DNA from 2 places in the Paenibacillus thiaminolyticus genome. Region 2 is predicted to be linked to the other one. Evidence: riboswitches for the same ligand, from Rfam matches in the RefSeq annotation. Region 2 holds a riboswitch; the other holds the start of a gene.
The links. A riboswitch is a leader RNA that binds a small molecule or an ion and turns the genes downstream of it on or off. The one in region 2 is predicted to bind cyclic di-GMP.
Positions count from the first base shown of each region.

Region 1: linked by a shared signal. The riboswitch ahead of FLT43_RS01945 (glycosyl hydrolase family 18 protein) and the one ahead of FLT43_RS04160 (CAP domain-containing protein) in region 2 are both predicted to bind cyclic di-GMP.

Region 1 is NZ_CP041405.1:455,792-463,271, reverse strand. Features, by position in the region: gene FLT43_RS01965 (VOC family protein) at 1-110, opposite strand, end outside; gene FLT43_RS01955 (helix-turn-helix transcriptional regulator) at 419-1,213, shown strand; gene fabG (3-oxoacyl-ACP reductase FabG) at 1,407-2,186, opposite strand; cyclic di-GMP riboswitch class I at 2,699-2,781, shown strand; gene FLT43_RS01945 (glycosyl hydrolase family 18 protein) at 2,884-6,756, shown strand; gene FLT43_RS01940 (DUF5316 domain-containing protein) at 6,978-7,283, shown strand.
Region 2 is NZ_CP041405.1:926,165-933,644, reverse strand. Features, by position in the region: gene FLT43_RS04170 (hypothetical protein) at 1-398, shown strand, start outside; gene FLT43_RS30455 (SdrD B-like domain-containing protein) at 519-3,116, shown strand; gene FLT43_RS04160 (CAP domain-containing protein) at 3,164-4,246, opposite strand; cyclic di-GMP riboswitch class I at 4,373-4,462, opposite strand; gene FLT43_RS04155 (SLC13 family permease) at 4,581-6,452, opposite strand; gene FLT43_RS04150 (helix-turn-helix domain-containing protein) at 6,695-7,480, shown strand, end outside.

The DNA.
Region 1 (7,480 bases), 470 kb from region 2:
CCGTTATTTTCTTCAGAAATAACATGAAAGCCTAATTTGCCTGTCCAAAAATCCACTGCCTCATCTTGGTTACTCACATACAACATAACTTGGCCAAGCTTACTAACCACAGACTTCACTCCCTTATCTAGGTAAAGACCAACCCGATGCTCCTAATCCTTTCCATCGCCAAGGTTTCTTATACCCAATAGTAGCTTATCTGAATCGTTGGTAGAGTACTATTATCATGGGCAAATAACAAGATAAATCTTCGATTTTTTTTCGTTCTCACTTTCTAATTAACCAGCTTTCCGGAATTGAATCGAGATCTGCAGGCTGCCGGTATCGTTCTCCGATTTCTTGAAAGCGCTCCAAAACATTTACGTCCAACAAGCCTTGCTGATTGGGTGCTCCATTTAATAGGAATGAGACGTTATGATTGTTCGCTTCATGGATTTTATCCAGTACCCAGTCCGCCGATCTCAGCTCCATCGTCGGATCTGAAAACGGAATTAAATATGATGTAGAGGAAGGCATGCTGCTGGTTCTGGAGCCTGGAAAGGTACATCGGGGATACCGTCCGACCGAGACAGAAACCGAGGTATATTGGATTCATTTTCAATATCCGCAGCCCTCACAGCCGATGCTGGCGGAGAAAATCAACTGGCAGCAGCCGTTGCTGAAGCGGACGGATCAGGATACAGAATCCCATCCGGCCATGATCGATATTCCTAAATTTGCGGCCATAGATTTGCGGACGGTCGTGCCTTTAATGACAGAAATGCTGAACTTGCACCGCGTGCTTACACAGTACCGTTCCTTCGAGCTGCATATTTTGTTGGGCCAGCTTCTCATTCAGTTGCAAACTGGGATGAGAAAGAGCAGTCCGCAAGCCCGATCCTATTTTCTTGGCGAAAAAGTGGCTTCCTACTTGGCGAACCGCTTGGAGCTTCCCTTCGACTCTGGACAGATGGAGCGCGACTTGCACTATCATTTCGATTATTTGGCGCGATGCTTGAAGCAGTATTCGGGGATGAGCCCGCTGCAATACAGACATCATGTGCAGATTGATCGGGCCAAGCGGCTGCTGACGCATTCGGAGCTGCCCCTCAGCAAAATCGGTGAACAATGCGGGTTCCAGGATCACAATTATTTTACTCGTCTGTTCAAACGCCATACATCGTTCACGCCCGGAGAGTACCGGAAGCAATATCAGGTATTTCGCGTGGATTAAGTACAGCAAGGCATCCACGGTAATATAGGATACTTGGTCCTCCCAAGGCCCCTACTCCAATTCAGCTTCACAAAAAAAGTGGACATAAACCGTTTTTCTAAAACGGATGTCCACTTATACATAGGGTATATGATGATTACATTAAGCTCGGCCAGCAGTGGCTCATGATGAACGGTATCCTATAGGAATCGAATCAGGTATGCACCATCGCTTCCAGACTCTCTGGAATAATCTGACCGCCATCCACGATGATGGTCTGGCCCGTAATAAAACCAGCCTCCTTCGAAGCCAAAAAAAGAGCGGCGTAAGCGATATCTTCGACGCTTCCAAGCCGCTTGAGCGGGATGGACGCCGTCATCGCCTGCAGATAATGATCTCCAAGGCCTTCCAAGCCTTCCGTCATTATGTTGCCGGGCATGACGGCGTTAATTGTAATGTTGTAGCGCGCGAGCTCGAGCGCCGCACTGCGCATGAATCCAAGCTGAGCGGCTTTGCTTGCGCCGTAGTGCGACCATCCGGCATAGCCGGTGGCCGGCCCCGTAATCGAGGAGGTAACAATGATCCGGCCGTATTCCGCTTTCTTCAGAAAGGGCAGGCAGGCTTGAAGGGAAAACAGCGTCCCGCGTGCATTCGTGTTCATCACCTGATCCCAATGCTCGCCGGTCATCTCCTCGATCGTCGCATTCGGAAAAATACCGGCGTTGGCGCACAGAACGTCGATCCCCCCGAAAGTAGCGGCCGCCTCGCTTGCAACGCACTTCATCGACTCCAAATCGGCGACATTTCCTTGGAAGGCATGAGCAATACCTCCGTTATCCCGGATTTCCGCCGCGGTTTCCTCCGCTTTCGTCAAGCTGCGTGCGACGACCGCGACTTTCGCCCCTTGTGCGGCGAAGGTTCTCGCAATTCCTTTGCCGATTCCTTTGCTGGCTCCGGTCACGACGACCGTCTTATCCTTCAGTGGCGTCAGCATGTAGCAACACTCCTATCCTATGTAATATGAGTTACAATTTCCCATTGCTTGGATTCCTTATCATCGTACTACAATTCCAAATGTGGAGGCAACTTGCTGAACCTCTCCCATAAGGATAGTTATATTCGGTTATCATTTTGCGAACTCCGGCTAGTTCATCCAATCCAAGATATATCTCCCCTCCTCCCTAAGACCTATTGGCCCAAACCTTGCCGGACATCTTAAAAATGTAAAAATGCAGAACAAGGAATGCCAAGGGAATGGCGCAGTTACTAGGAAGATGCACAGCATGAAACCATATGAAATCAAAATACGGTCCCTTATCGCATCCGCATTATTAACCTTATATGTTGCAAGTGAATAATAGAATCGACCTATGTTCATATATTCACATATGAGCTGCAAGACCCATTAAATAAACGAGAAAATACTGTATATTAAACGGTGCATACATGCATCGTTATACAATACATCGCCGCCATTAAAAGTAAAAGCGTATGCATTTATGTCCAGGTATTACTAGGCAAAGCTAGGGAAATCTAGTGACGCAAAGCTAAAGGGGCTAAGGAAAATTCTATGCCAGCCAGTTGCCGATTAATAGCATCCAAGCCCTATTAGTCGTATGCGTTATAAATGTAAGCGTTACCCTGCCCTAGCTGCCTATTAATATAATCTATTGATAGGAAGTGAATAACGGATGAAGACTAGGAGAAAGCAGAGTGCCCGAAGATTGTTCGCCATGACGGTAATGACCATCATGATGTTCGTGTCTTCATTGGCGCCAGCTTATGCAGGAACGACTGTTCCTGCAGCACAGGAACCTGTGGTCAAGAACTCGACACAGGAAATCCGGAATGTCATGTACTATGGCGATTGGTCGATTTGGGGAGGACAAGGGAACTTTTATCCCAAGGATATTCCCGCCGATCAATTAACCCACTTGAACTATGCGTTCCTCGATTTTGACGCTCAAGGCAACCTCGTCTTTACGGACAAGGATGCGGCTGTGGGCGCGCCTGTCGGCCAGGATGGCGTACAATGGGATATGGCCAATTCAGGCAGCCTTATCGCCCTGCAGCAATTGCGCGCAGAAAACCCGAACCTGAAAATCGGCATCTCTCTTGGCGGATGGTCCAAATCAGGCGACTTCTCCGTTGTAGCGGCCGATGCTTCGAAGCGGGCGAATCTGGTGGAGAATGTCATGAAATTCATCAAGTACACGAACATGGACTTCGTTGATGTGGATTGGGAGTTCCCGGCTGAAGTTCGCCAGCCTGATCTGGTCGATAATAAAAACGATGAAGGCACGAAATACGCCACGCCGGAGGATAAAAATAATTATATCGTGCTCCTGCAAGACTTGAAAAACGCATTGAATAAACAAGGAGCCGAGCTTGGTAAAGCGTATGAACTGTCTGTTGCGCTCCCAGCGCCGAAGGCTAAGATTGATATCGGCATTGATGTGCCAAGACTGTTCAACATTGTAGACTTTGCCAACATCATGACTTATGACATGCGCGGCGCATGGGATGAGGTAAGCGGCCATCATACCGGCTTGTATCCGAATCCAAATGACCCGCTCACCGGCAACAACCTATCTGTTGACGAGAGCGTGAACTATTTGATTCAGCAAGGTGCCGAACCGAGCAAGATTGTTATCGGGGCGGCCTACTATACTCGCGGCTGGGATAAGGTGTCTCAAGGATCCGATCCGAATCATCCGGGACTATTCGGTGACGCCGCACTATCTGCCAAGGATGCGGATCAGACTCCATCCCGCGGCGCGGTTGGTGAATCCCCTCTCGTCCTGGGGGACGGCGGCCGCCGAACAGGGACTTGGTCTTATCGCAATCTCGACAAGTTGAAGGCCGCATACCCGAATCTCAAAGAATACTGGGATGATGCAGCTAAAGCTCCATATCTATATGATAATACAACTGGCGTATTCTACACGTATGACAATGAAAGATCGATTCAAGAGAAAACGAAATATGTGCTTGAGCGCGGCCTAGGCGGCGTCATTGCTTGGATGGCTTCCAATGATGCCCCTACTACGGACCCGGCCAAGCGCGACAAATTAACAAAGGTAACGAAAGAAGGCCTCTTCGGAAGCCAGCCGTTGAAAACACATGAGATCCAATATACCAAGCTGGACGTGACGGTTGCTATGAAACCGTATACAGAGCCTTGGGGCAACAATAAAGGGTATGAAATTACCCTCGTCAATAACGAGTCTTTGACCGAATCGAATCAAGTATTGAGAGCCGTGGAAAGAGGAGCAAAAACAGTTAAGCTGCCGAAGCTTTACATCCAAGCCGATGGATCGTTCACTTCCGGCGATTATTTGGCGGGAACCGTAACCAATGAGAACGGGTATACAGTCGTCGATTTGAAATCGGTTTATGACGCCAAGACGATTGAGCCTGGCAGATCCTATACGTTCAAACTTAAGGGAGATGCCGAGATTACAAGCATGGAGCTTGTTCAGCGGGTCTCGAATAACAGCCCGGAGATGAACAGACAACTCATTCTGGGTGATGAAGCTCCAAGCAACAATCAACCGCCTGTATTGCATGGCGTAACGGACCTGACGCTTCAAGTCGGCGACAACTTTGATAAGCTGGCCGGCGTAACCGCTACGGACACAGAAGACGGAGATCTGACATCCCGTATTACCGTGACGGGAGAAGTCAATACGAATGTGGCCGGCAAGTATGAGCTAGTGTACTCCATTACGGATTCACAAGGATTAACGGCCGAGAAAAAACGCACCATTACCGTTATCGAAGCGGCAGCTCCGGGGTATGATTTTGGGGTTGGCCAAGGCATCGAGTGGCCGAAGCAAGTCAATTCTCCATTCGTCGATATGGTTGCATGGGTTACCAAGCCGGGCTATTCTAACAACGGCGCCCCTAACCTCGCCAGAATTTCCGAGGACACAGGCGTGAAATTCTTCAATCTCGGCTTTATTCAAACCATTTCGCGCCAAATCGTTGACGGCAAAGTGCAATGGGGATGGGGAGGGTACTCCGTCCTCAATGAAAAAAATGCTGATAACGCCCAATATCAAGGAATCAAGCAGTCTATCCGGGAGATTCGCGAGATGGGCGGCGATGTCACGATCTCGCTGGGCGGTTTGAACGGCGTTACATTCTGGGAAGTCACTCAAGACACCGATATCCTCTTCAATACGTATTTGGAGCTTGTTCAAGGCTATGGACTGACGAGACTGGACCTCGACATTGAGGGCGGCGCTCAGAACAAAGCCCTGAATGCCGCCAATGCGAAGGCGATTAAGAAGCTGCAAGATGCAACGGGAGTCGATATCGTATTAACCCTCCCTGTACTGCCAAGCGGTCTGACTTCTGTTCAATTGGTTGTGTTGGAAGCTTACTTGTCTGCCGGCGTGGATGTCACAGTCGTGAACATCATGACGATGTGCTATGGCAACGGAACGCTCCTGCCTGGCGAGAACTATGGTTCCGCTTCTCTGAGAGCCGTTGATTCGACGAAGAATCAAGTGAAGCAGTACTTCAAGCAGTTTGCCAACATTGATCTAACCGATGAAGAGGCTTATGGCATCATTGGAACCACGCCGTCCATTGGTTTTGAAGGAGCGGCTCATCCGGTCTTCACGACGGAGTGGTCTCAGTGGGTTGTGGATCATGCGATCGAGAAAGGGCTGGCGATGACCTCCTTCTGGTCGATGAACCGGGATGCGATGTTGGAAAATAACAGCGGCGTAACGTCTCAATATCAATTTACCGATATTTTCAAGACATTCGGAAATGGAAGCACCCCGCCGGTCGCTTCAAAACCCGTGATTCATGGCGCATCGGATAAAACGATTTTCGTTGGCGAGCACTTCGATCCGAGAGAAGGAGTTACCGCTACGGACAAAAAGGACGGCGACCTGACCGAGCGGATCGTCATCGAAGGAGCGGTTGACTCCTCTACTCCAGGAACCTATAAGCTGGTATATACCGTAGAGAACAGCCAAGGGCAGCAAGCAATTGCTGAACGTACAATCACTGTTGCAGAAAAGATCAATCACAAGCCTGTGATTCATGGCGCAACGGATAAAACGATTCTCGTTGGCGAGCACTTCGATCCGAGAGAAGGGGTTACCGCTTCGGATGAAGAGGACGGCGACCTGACCGATCGCCTCGTGATCGAAGGAACGGTTGATTCCTCTACTCCGGGAACCTACAAGCTGGTGTATACCGTAGAAGACAGCCAAGGCCTGCAAGCCTCTGCAGAGCGCCATATTACCGTTATCGATGGACTTGCGGATACGTATGATCCGAAGAAGGTCTACCTCGAAGGTGATTCGGTCATCTACAAAGGAGAGAAATACACCGCGAAATGGTGGGTACAAGGCCAAGCACCGGATACCTCCCAAGCATGGCAAAAAGAAGTAATTCCAAATGAAGACGGCAGTGTGGATTACGTGCCGGGCAATGTGTATGTAGGAGGCGATTTGGTTCGCTATGAAGGCAAGCTCTATCAAGCCAAGTGGTGGACACAGAGCATTCCGGGAAGCGATGACTCCTGGAAGCTTGTAGAATAATAGCAAGTCGAAGCTCTATTTAAGCTGTATCTACCGGGACTAACCCTGCATGGGTTAGTCCCTTCTGCTTGCTCTTATGGGTATTCCTTTCATTCTTGCGGAAGGAATCGATCAGCCATGCCCAGACACCCCAACGCCGTCATAGAATACAGAGTGCCGCTATTTCATGATCTGTAGGATATGGTAATATAAACTTAATCAGTCATGACAAGGAGGCAATAATGAAAAAAGCACTCGGGATTGGACTTTTTATACTTAGCGCCATTGCCGCTATGTCCATCGTCGCTTGGGATATTTCCATTGCGATGAAGTTATCCGGGTATGTTGGATTGGCTGCTTTAGTAATAGCCGCTCTTTTTTCTGGTGCCATGATTGACCCTGATTCCAGACGTGTGGACTTGGCGACCGAAGGCAAGGAATCCATGAATCGCAGATTCCGATTATCCACTTTTTTATTACTGGTCGCTCTACCGAATCTGCTTGCGTGTCTCATCCTCTACTTCGGTTCGAAATGGTTAGGAGGTTAAAGTGTCCGCCCCCCAAATCCGTCTTCCCTCCCAGGCGTTAAAAAGTCCAAGGGATTTTTCGGTACTCCATTTGGACTTGTCTCTCCGTAGAAAAAATGGATGTAAAGCGCTCTGAACTGCACGATTTCTCCAGACACGTTGATTCGGCAAGCGAAATCCTGCGCAAATACAGCAATTCGATATGGACGACTTTACTA
Region 2 (7,480 bases):
AGCTTATCTGGAACTTCGGGAAGCTGGGCCAAGGCGAGTCTTACAAAGAAATCTTCGTCAAAGTGAAATATCCCGAGGATATTTTGAAGGATAATCCCGATAAAGAGGTTGTAAATCAGGCGGCCGTGTCGTTCAAGCCTGTGGGAGAGAACGACCCAGTCACGGATGAAGCGGAAGCACAGCACGGGTTCGTCGATGTGCCGCAGACAGGGAATCTGTGGATCTATAAATCAGTCAATGACGGCTCGGCCAAGGAATTGATAACGGGACAAAGCATTTCCTACCGAATCGGAGATATTGCCAACCAGACGAACATGAGGCTGGAGGATGCCAAGCTGGAGGATCTAGCGCCGCAGGGTCTCGAATTTGTTCAGGTTCACACGGCGAAATTTGCTTGAATTGATGAATACGTTATTCAGTATACCACCAAGGAAAAGCCGGCAGAAAGCGATTGGGAGCAGTGGGAGACGATCCCCGCGAATGCCGAGCCGCGAGTATTGAAGGCTGACGGCAAGAACGTGAAAGGGATCCGCCTCGTGTTCGGCGATGTTCCGGTTGATTTCCAGCAAAAAAGCGAGCTGGAAGTTCAGTACAAGAAGACAGGAGAATATCGTCAGCTTGAGGACTACGTTTTTGGAAAATTTTCCGATATACCGTACAAAAAGTATGAAGGAGATTTTCCTGAGATCGATAGGTTGAATGGCCTTCCTGAGAACGAGAAGAGCCCTAAAGACCGGAAACAGATTGTGAACTATGCCGTGATGACCTATATCTTCAATGGCGAGCCGAAGGAAAATGCCGCCAGAGTGAAGGTGCTTGCCGTTGAGGACCGTCCGCTCGTTATGGTGAAGAAAAAAGTCACTTCCGGGACGACATTGAAGCCAGGCGATACTGCGTCCTACACGATTCGCGTAACCAACCCGGAGATCGTCGATGTTGACTTCAAAAATCCTATCGTGACTGACCTGCTCCCGAAGGAGCTTGCCTATGTGGACGATTCGGCAGCAGTGACGGGCAGCAGCGGTCTGGATGTCCCGGCACCGGGCTTCCAAAAGGGAACTCCCGGCCAAGAGGGAACGACTCCGCTCACATGGTATTGGGATGAGAACCATCCGCTGACGCTGAAAAAGGGCCAGTGGGTAGAGCTGACCTTCCAGGCGAAAGTAAATGCAGGGGTAACGACGGGCACGATTCATAATGAAGTGGAAGTCACGTCCGAAGAACATGAATATTTGAACAATTACTATAACTTCGTAAATCAGCGCTATAAAGACGGCAAATGGTATGTTTATGACGGGGCCGATATCCATGTTAATTCCGCAACGAATCTCGAATCCGTCAAATATGTGCAGGGTGACCTGGACGAAGGGAACTGGACGAAATATCCGGATACCGGAACCGTTACGCCAGGCGGAAAAATCAAATATAAGGTGGTCGTGACGAACAAGGGCACGGTTGGAGTCAAAAACGTCACGATTGTAGATGCCCTTCCTCGAATCGGCGATACCGGAGTCATCGACAAGACGCCGCGCGGAAGCAAATGGAGTCTGGTCTTGACGAAGAAAGTGGTGACGCCGCAATTCGTGTCGGTGTATTACAGCACGGATGAATCCGTATCGTTAGAAGGCGGAAGCTGGTTCACTGAGCCGCCGGATGATCTGACGACAGTCAAGGCACTGAAGTTCGTGTTCGATGACGAGTTGGTGCTGAAGCCAGGGGAGAGCAAGGAAGTCGTATGGGAAATGAGCGCGCCGGTTGGCGCTCCGAGCGGCGATGACGAGATTGCCTGGAACTCGTTCGGCTTTACGGCGAAGCGGGCAGATAACGGAAGTCCGCTGCTGCCGGCAGAGCCGAAAAAAGTCGGCGTGAAAATTAAAGACAGCCGTGAAGGCGAAATCGGCGATTATGTCTGGATCGACAAAAACGGCAATGGCATTCAGGATGATGATGAAGAAGGCAAGAATGGTGTAACGGTTGAACTGTTCGATATCGATGGCAAGCTGCTTAACAAGACCATCACGAATAACAATTTTGAAGGCAAGCCAGGGTACTATCTGTTTACGAATCTGCCTGCCGGCAAATATATCGTGAAATTCATCCTGCCGGACGGCTATAGCTGGACGAAGCCGCACCAAGGCAACGATCCTGCCAAAGACTCTGACGTGATCAATGAGGAAGGCTACACGGAAGAAATCGTGTTAGGCAACGGCGAGAAGAACCACAACATCGATGCCGGGCTTATCCCGCTGCCGGTAGCACCAGGCACAGGTGCACTTGGCGATTACGTCTGGATCGACAAGAATGGCAACGGCATTCAGGATGAAGACGAGGTTGGCTTGAATGGCGTACCTGTCAAGCTGTATAACAGTAACCGTGAACTGTTGGCCACGACTGTAACCCAATCGGTATACAAGACCGTAACGGTAACGGATTCCACATACGGAGGCACGGTAACGGGGGATGTATACGGGCCTGCCGTAACCGAGGTCGTATATAACGGTTACTATTTATTCGACAACTTGTCCGCGGGAACCTACATCGTACACTTTGAGCTGCCAGATGGTTATAAGTTCACGATCAAAGGAGCCGGCAACGACCTGACGCGTAATTCCAAAGCCAATGCCGACGGCTGGACCGACGTGATCATGCTCGGCCAGGGGGAACGGAACCTGACCATTGACGCTGGTCTGGTCAAGTCAGGCTTCAAGCCGGAGCCGGAACGCCCTGATCCAGAAGGGCCGGGTTCAGGCGGTGGCGGAACGACAGATCCGGGTTCCGGCACCACTCCAGGCACGAAGCCTCCTGATAACAGAAAAACGGTTCCCGGCACGATTGTAGAAGGACCAGACACGGTAGTCGGCGGTGAGACCGAACCGGGAGACACCGTTCCAGGCACACCTGGTACGGAAGAGGAGCCTGGCACGGAAGAGCAACCAGGCTCGAATGAACTCCCTGCGAACCGGCCGGGAGACCGCAAGAAGCCTGAACATCCGGCTGGACCAAGTCTGCCGGCAACCGGAGAGAAATCGCCGTTTGCTTCTTGGATTGGCCTGTTGTTCTGCGCTGCCGCAGTTGTCATGTGGTTCTCGCGCAAAAGAATGAAGCATAACGAGTAGAGCTATGCTAGCCGCCGCCTGTGCAAGAGGCGGCGGCATTTTTGAATCTATCGGCTCGGCGTAAAAAAGTTTTGCGTATAATAGACTTGATAGGGTCCGCCGAAGGAGATTCCGACGCCAAGGCGCTCGAAATCGCTTAATATGTTGTTGCGGTGGCCGCTTGAATTCATCCAGTTCTCGTGGGCGAAGATGGCGCTTGTTTGTCCGGCCGCAATATTTTCTCCGGCCATCCTGTAAGCGATGCCGTCTTGCTTCATCCGATCGAACGGAGACTGGCCATCCGGATTGTCGTGCGAGAAGAAGGTGCGCTTCATCATGTCTGCGCTATGTTTGCGCGCCGTTACCGCAATCTCGTCGTTCCACTCGAGCGGTTTTTTTCCTTCACGTACACGGACCGCATTGGTCAAATCCAGCACTTCCCGCTCAAGGCTTTCCCGCAATCGTTCGCTTGGCTTTCCATAAAAGCCTTTGAACGATAACTCGATCTTCTGATCAACGAGCTGGATCGAGGTGACCGTATTTTTTCGGCTCAGATCGTAAAATAGAGTAGCATATACCCCGCCGACTTGATGCAGGCTGTATTCTCCGCCGTTGTCCTTGAACTTATAGATCGTATTTCCTTTCTTGAGACTGGCAAGCGGGGAGCCGTAAGCGGCTTCGACTTCTTGTCTGGCCGACCCGAAGCCGATTCCACCGGCGCCAGTCCAATCCTGGGCGTTCGTATACAGGGCAACCACTTTGCCGTGCTGTACGCCGACCTGGATATAACGTTCATAATTCTGATTGTATATGTACCATTCGAAATTGTATTCGCTTAAATCTTTGCGGGCGGGTTCTCCAAGAATTCCGATCAATTCCGATTCGCTCATCCCGATTGAGATGCCTTGAAGCTTGAATTCTGTGCCGCTAATCGTGCTGCTAGCTCCCGCGGCTACTGGAGGGGTGCGCAGCGCCCCGTCCGCTGCCGGAATGCTGTCCGCTGCCGCGTAGGTGAATGCAGGCGTCAGGAACAGACCGATAGCTATTGCTGCGCAGAGGAGTGCCGATGCATGCCGTCTCGCTGTTCTTTTAGGTTGGCTATTCACGGTTGAGTTATCGTTGTGTTCGGTCGTATATTGATGTGTACCCATAGCTATCTCCCCATTCCATAACGAAATTAAACTACGCTAGAATGAGATGATAAACGGGGGCGCTCTTGCAATTAAAAAAGCGCCACCCTAAAGGCGGCGCCAAAAAGACGCAACAACTGTCGCAATTAGGGCAACCCGGCTATCATCGCATGCGTGCATGCATTAGACCCGTGGCTTTGCGTCCCCTGCTTTCGCTAGGGTTTGCCATTATCCATTTTTAGCGTATCTATTCTATGGTTCATTCTATCATCTTTGAGATGGAACGTACATACAATATATCCCATTTTGTTGATAGAAATACGAGATTGTCGAATGAGAGATCGTTTGCTAGCTTTCAAAACGGAAAAAAGAGCGGCAGCAGCGCTACCATGGCAATGCCAAGCAGCAACTGAAGCGGCAATCCCACCCGGATATAGTCCATGAAGGAATATTTGCCGGCCGACATGACCAACGCGTTGGGCGGGGTCGAGAACGGGACGGCGAAGCACATGCTGGCGGCAATCGCGACGGCGAACAGATACGGATGCGGATTGACGCCCAACTGCATCGCAGCGGTCATCGCGATCGGCGCGACCAGGACAGCGCATGCGGTATTGCTGATGAAGAGCGTCAGGATCGACGTCGTAAAATAGATGCCGGCGAGCAAGGCGAACGGCCCGATATTCCCGAGGGTCAGCACGAGCTTCTGCGAGAGCAGGGCTGCCGCGCCTGTCTTCTCGATCGCGATGGACATCGGAATCATGCCGCCAATCAGGACGATGCTCTCCCAGTTAATCGTCTTGTAGGCGGATTCCATTCCGCGAAGACATCCCGTGGCTACCATCAGGACGGCTGCGATCATGACGGAGATGACGGCCGGGAATATCTCCAGAATGAGCAGCGCGATCATGAAGAGCATGATGCCGGCCGCGAGCGGCGCTTTATGGTTCATAGGCATCGCAGCTGCCGTCTCCAGCGGCTGGCCGACGACGACCACATCCGACTCCTCCCTTGACAGCCGAGCGATGCTTTTCCATGTCCCCTGAACGAGCAGGGCATCGCCGAACCGGATTTTCTCGTCCTTGAGCTGATGCAGCAAATACTCTCCTTTGCGCTGAATCGCCAATATATTGAGCTGGTATTTCTCGCGGAATCCCGACTGCTTCACCTGCAGATTAAGCAGCGGGGAATTGGGCGGCAGCAGCACCTCGGCGATGCCGATCTGATCCGAAGCGTACCGCTCGGTATTCGGTTCGGCAGCTTGCTCGATCTCGGCGGCCCGATGGTCAAGCAGATGAAGCCCGCACGCCTCGGCGAATGCTTGCACGCGGTGGAACGGTCCATATACATACAGAATATCTTTGTCATGGATGACGGTCGCCGGACCGGCAATCTCTTGATTGATCGTCTTGAAGAACGGGTTCTTGTTCGATGTCCGGCGGCGAATCTCGATAATATGAACCTGATATTGGTTCGGAATATCCAGCTCCTGCAGCGATCGGGATACAATCGTCGCTTCGTCGCCGGCCTGCACGCGGTACAGGTTCTGGGACAACTGGTACTGCCGGGCAAGCTCGTGCAGCGATCGCGCGTTCCGCTTGCCGCGCCCTTCGCCTTGTTCCTTCGGAAGCAGCCTGCTCAGAAGCAGCAGAAGACCGGTGCCGATCAGGAGGCAGACGATCCCGATCGGGGTGAAGGAGAAGAAGGACAGCTCATCGAACCCCGCCTGGGCGAGCGTCTCGCTGATGACCAGGTTGGGCGGCGTCCCGATTAGAGTCAGCATGCCGCCCATGCTGCTGGCGAACGCGATCGGCATCAACAGGCGTCCCGGGCTGATATTGGCACTGGCGGCCATGCTGACGACGATGGGCAGCATGACGGCGACGGTGCCGGTATTGCTGACGAAGGCGCCGATTAGCGACGTGGCCAGGATAACGGTAATCAACAGACGCGTCTCGCTGCCGCCCGCGAGCTGAAGCATCTTGCCGCTGGCCAGCTTGGCGAGCCCGGTCTGGAAGATCCCGCCTCCGACGATGAACAAGCCGATCATCATGATGACGACGGAATTAGAGAAGCCGGACAACGCTTCGTTCGGCGTCAATATTCCAAGCAGGACGAGCAGGATTAGGGAACAGATGGCGACCAGATCCGATCGGATCTTCCCTGTCATGAAGAGAATCGCTGCAGCGGCCAATATAATAAGCGTAATAATGATGTCTGAATTCATAGATACGGAATAAAGCCCCTTTCTGTCATGCCGATGATAGTCTGGAAATCTCCTAGTTAACATACTCTATCATACTTTCAAATCCACGCATAAGGAATGAATTTTATGGGAAAATGTCATTTACAATGATATGAAATAATGATACTATTAAGGGGAAAAAAGGAAAAATGAATAAAATTACTCAGATCATGTCGAAGGATGCCGAATCATTCGCTCGATTGTCAGGAGGCAGATCGCAGGTTATGTCTATGGCTGGGCAATACAGAGCTTTGCGGTCGGAGATCGACAAGAAGATTAAGGAGAAGGGATATACGCTCCTGAAGGTAAGCGAATTGTCAGGCGTTAATCAAGGGCATCTCAGCATGGTGCTGAATGGGAATCCGCCACGTCCGATGACGGTGGAGCAGTTGGACAAGCTGGCTGCCGCTTTCGGAGAAGAGCCGGGCTGGCTATACGACTTATATTACGAGGAATGCTTCAAGAGTGGGAACGGGAAGCTGCGAAGCGGCGAGGAGCGGCTGTCGAACAAGCGCGTGCGCTCCTATCTGGTCCGCTGCGCCGAGTTGGACCGCCTCGATTACATTGAGAGTATCATAGCGAAGATGCTGGACACGCCACGGGTTGCATTGGCGTTGCTGTACGATGTCGCGGAGGAACTGTATGCGAAGGGTCAGGTGCAGGCGGCTGTGCCTTTCTATCAATATGTGATAGAGAACGAGAAGGACAATTTTGCGGAGCGGCTCATTATGAGCCACTACCGGATGTTCCGGGCGTCGATCGGCCGGGATGCGCAGAAGAACTGGGAAGCGGTCATCGCCTTCTCTCCTTATCGGAAGCGGCTGCAGGAGCATCTCCAGCTTGAAGCGCTGCATTATTTGGGCAATGTATGCTACAGCTTATATCAATGGAGGCGAGCGGAACAGTACGCAGATGAGCTGCGCGAGCTGGCAACGACAGTATATCAATATATGAGTCGAGAGCGGAAGAAGGGGAATGACCCGAAGCTGTCTCCATCCGAATTCCCGCTG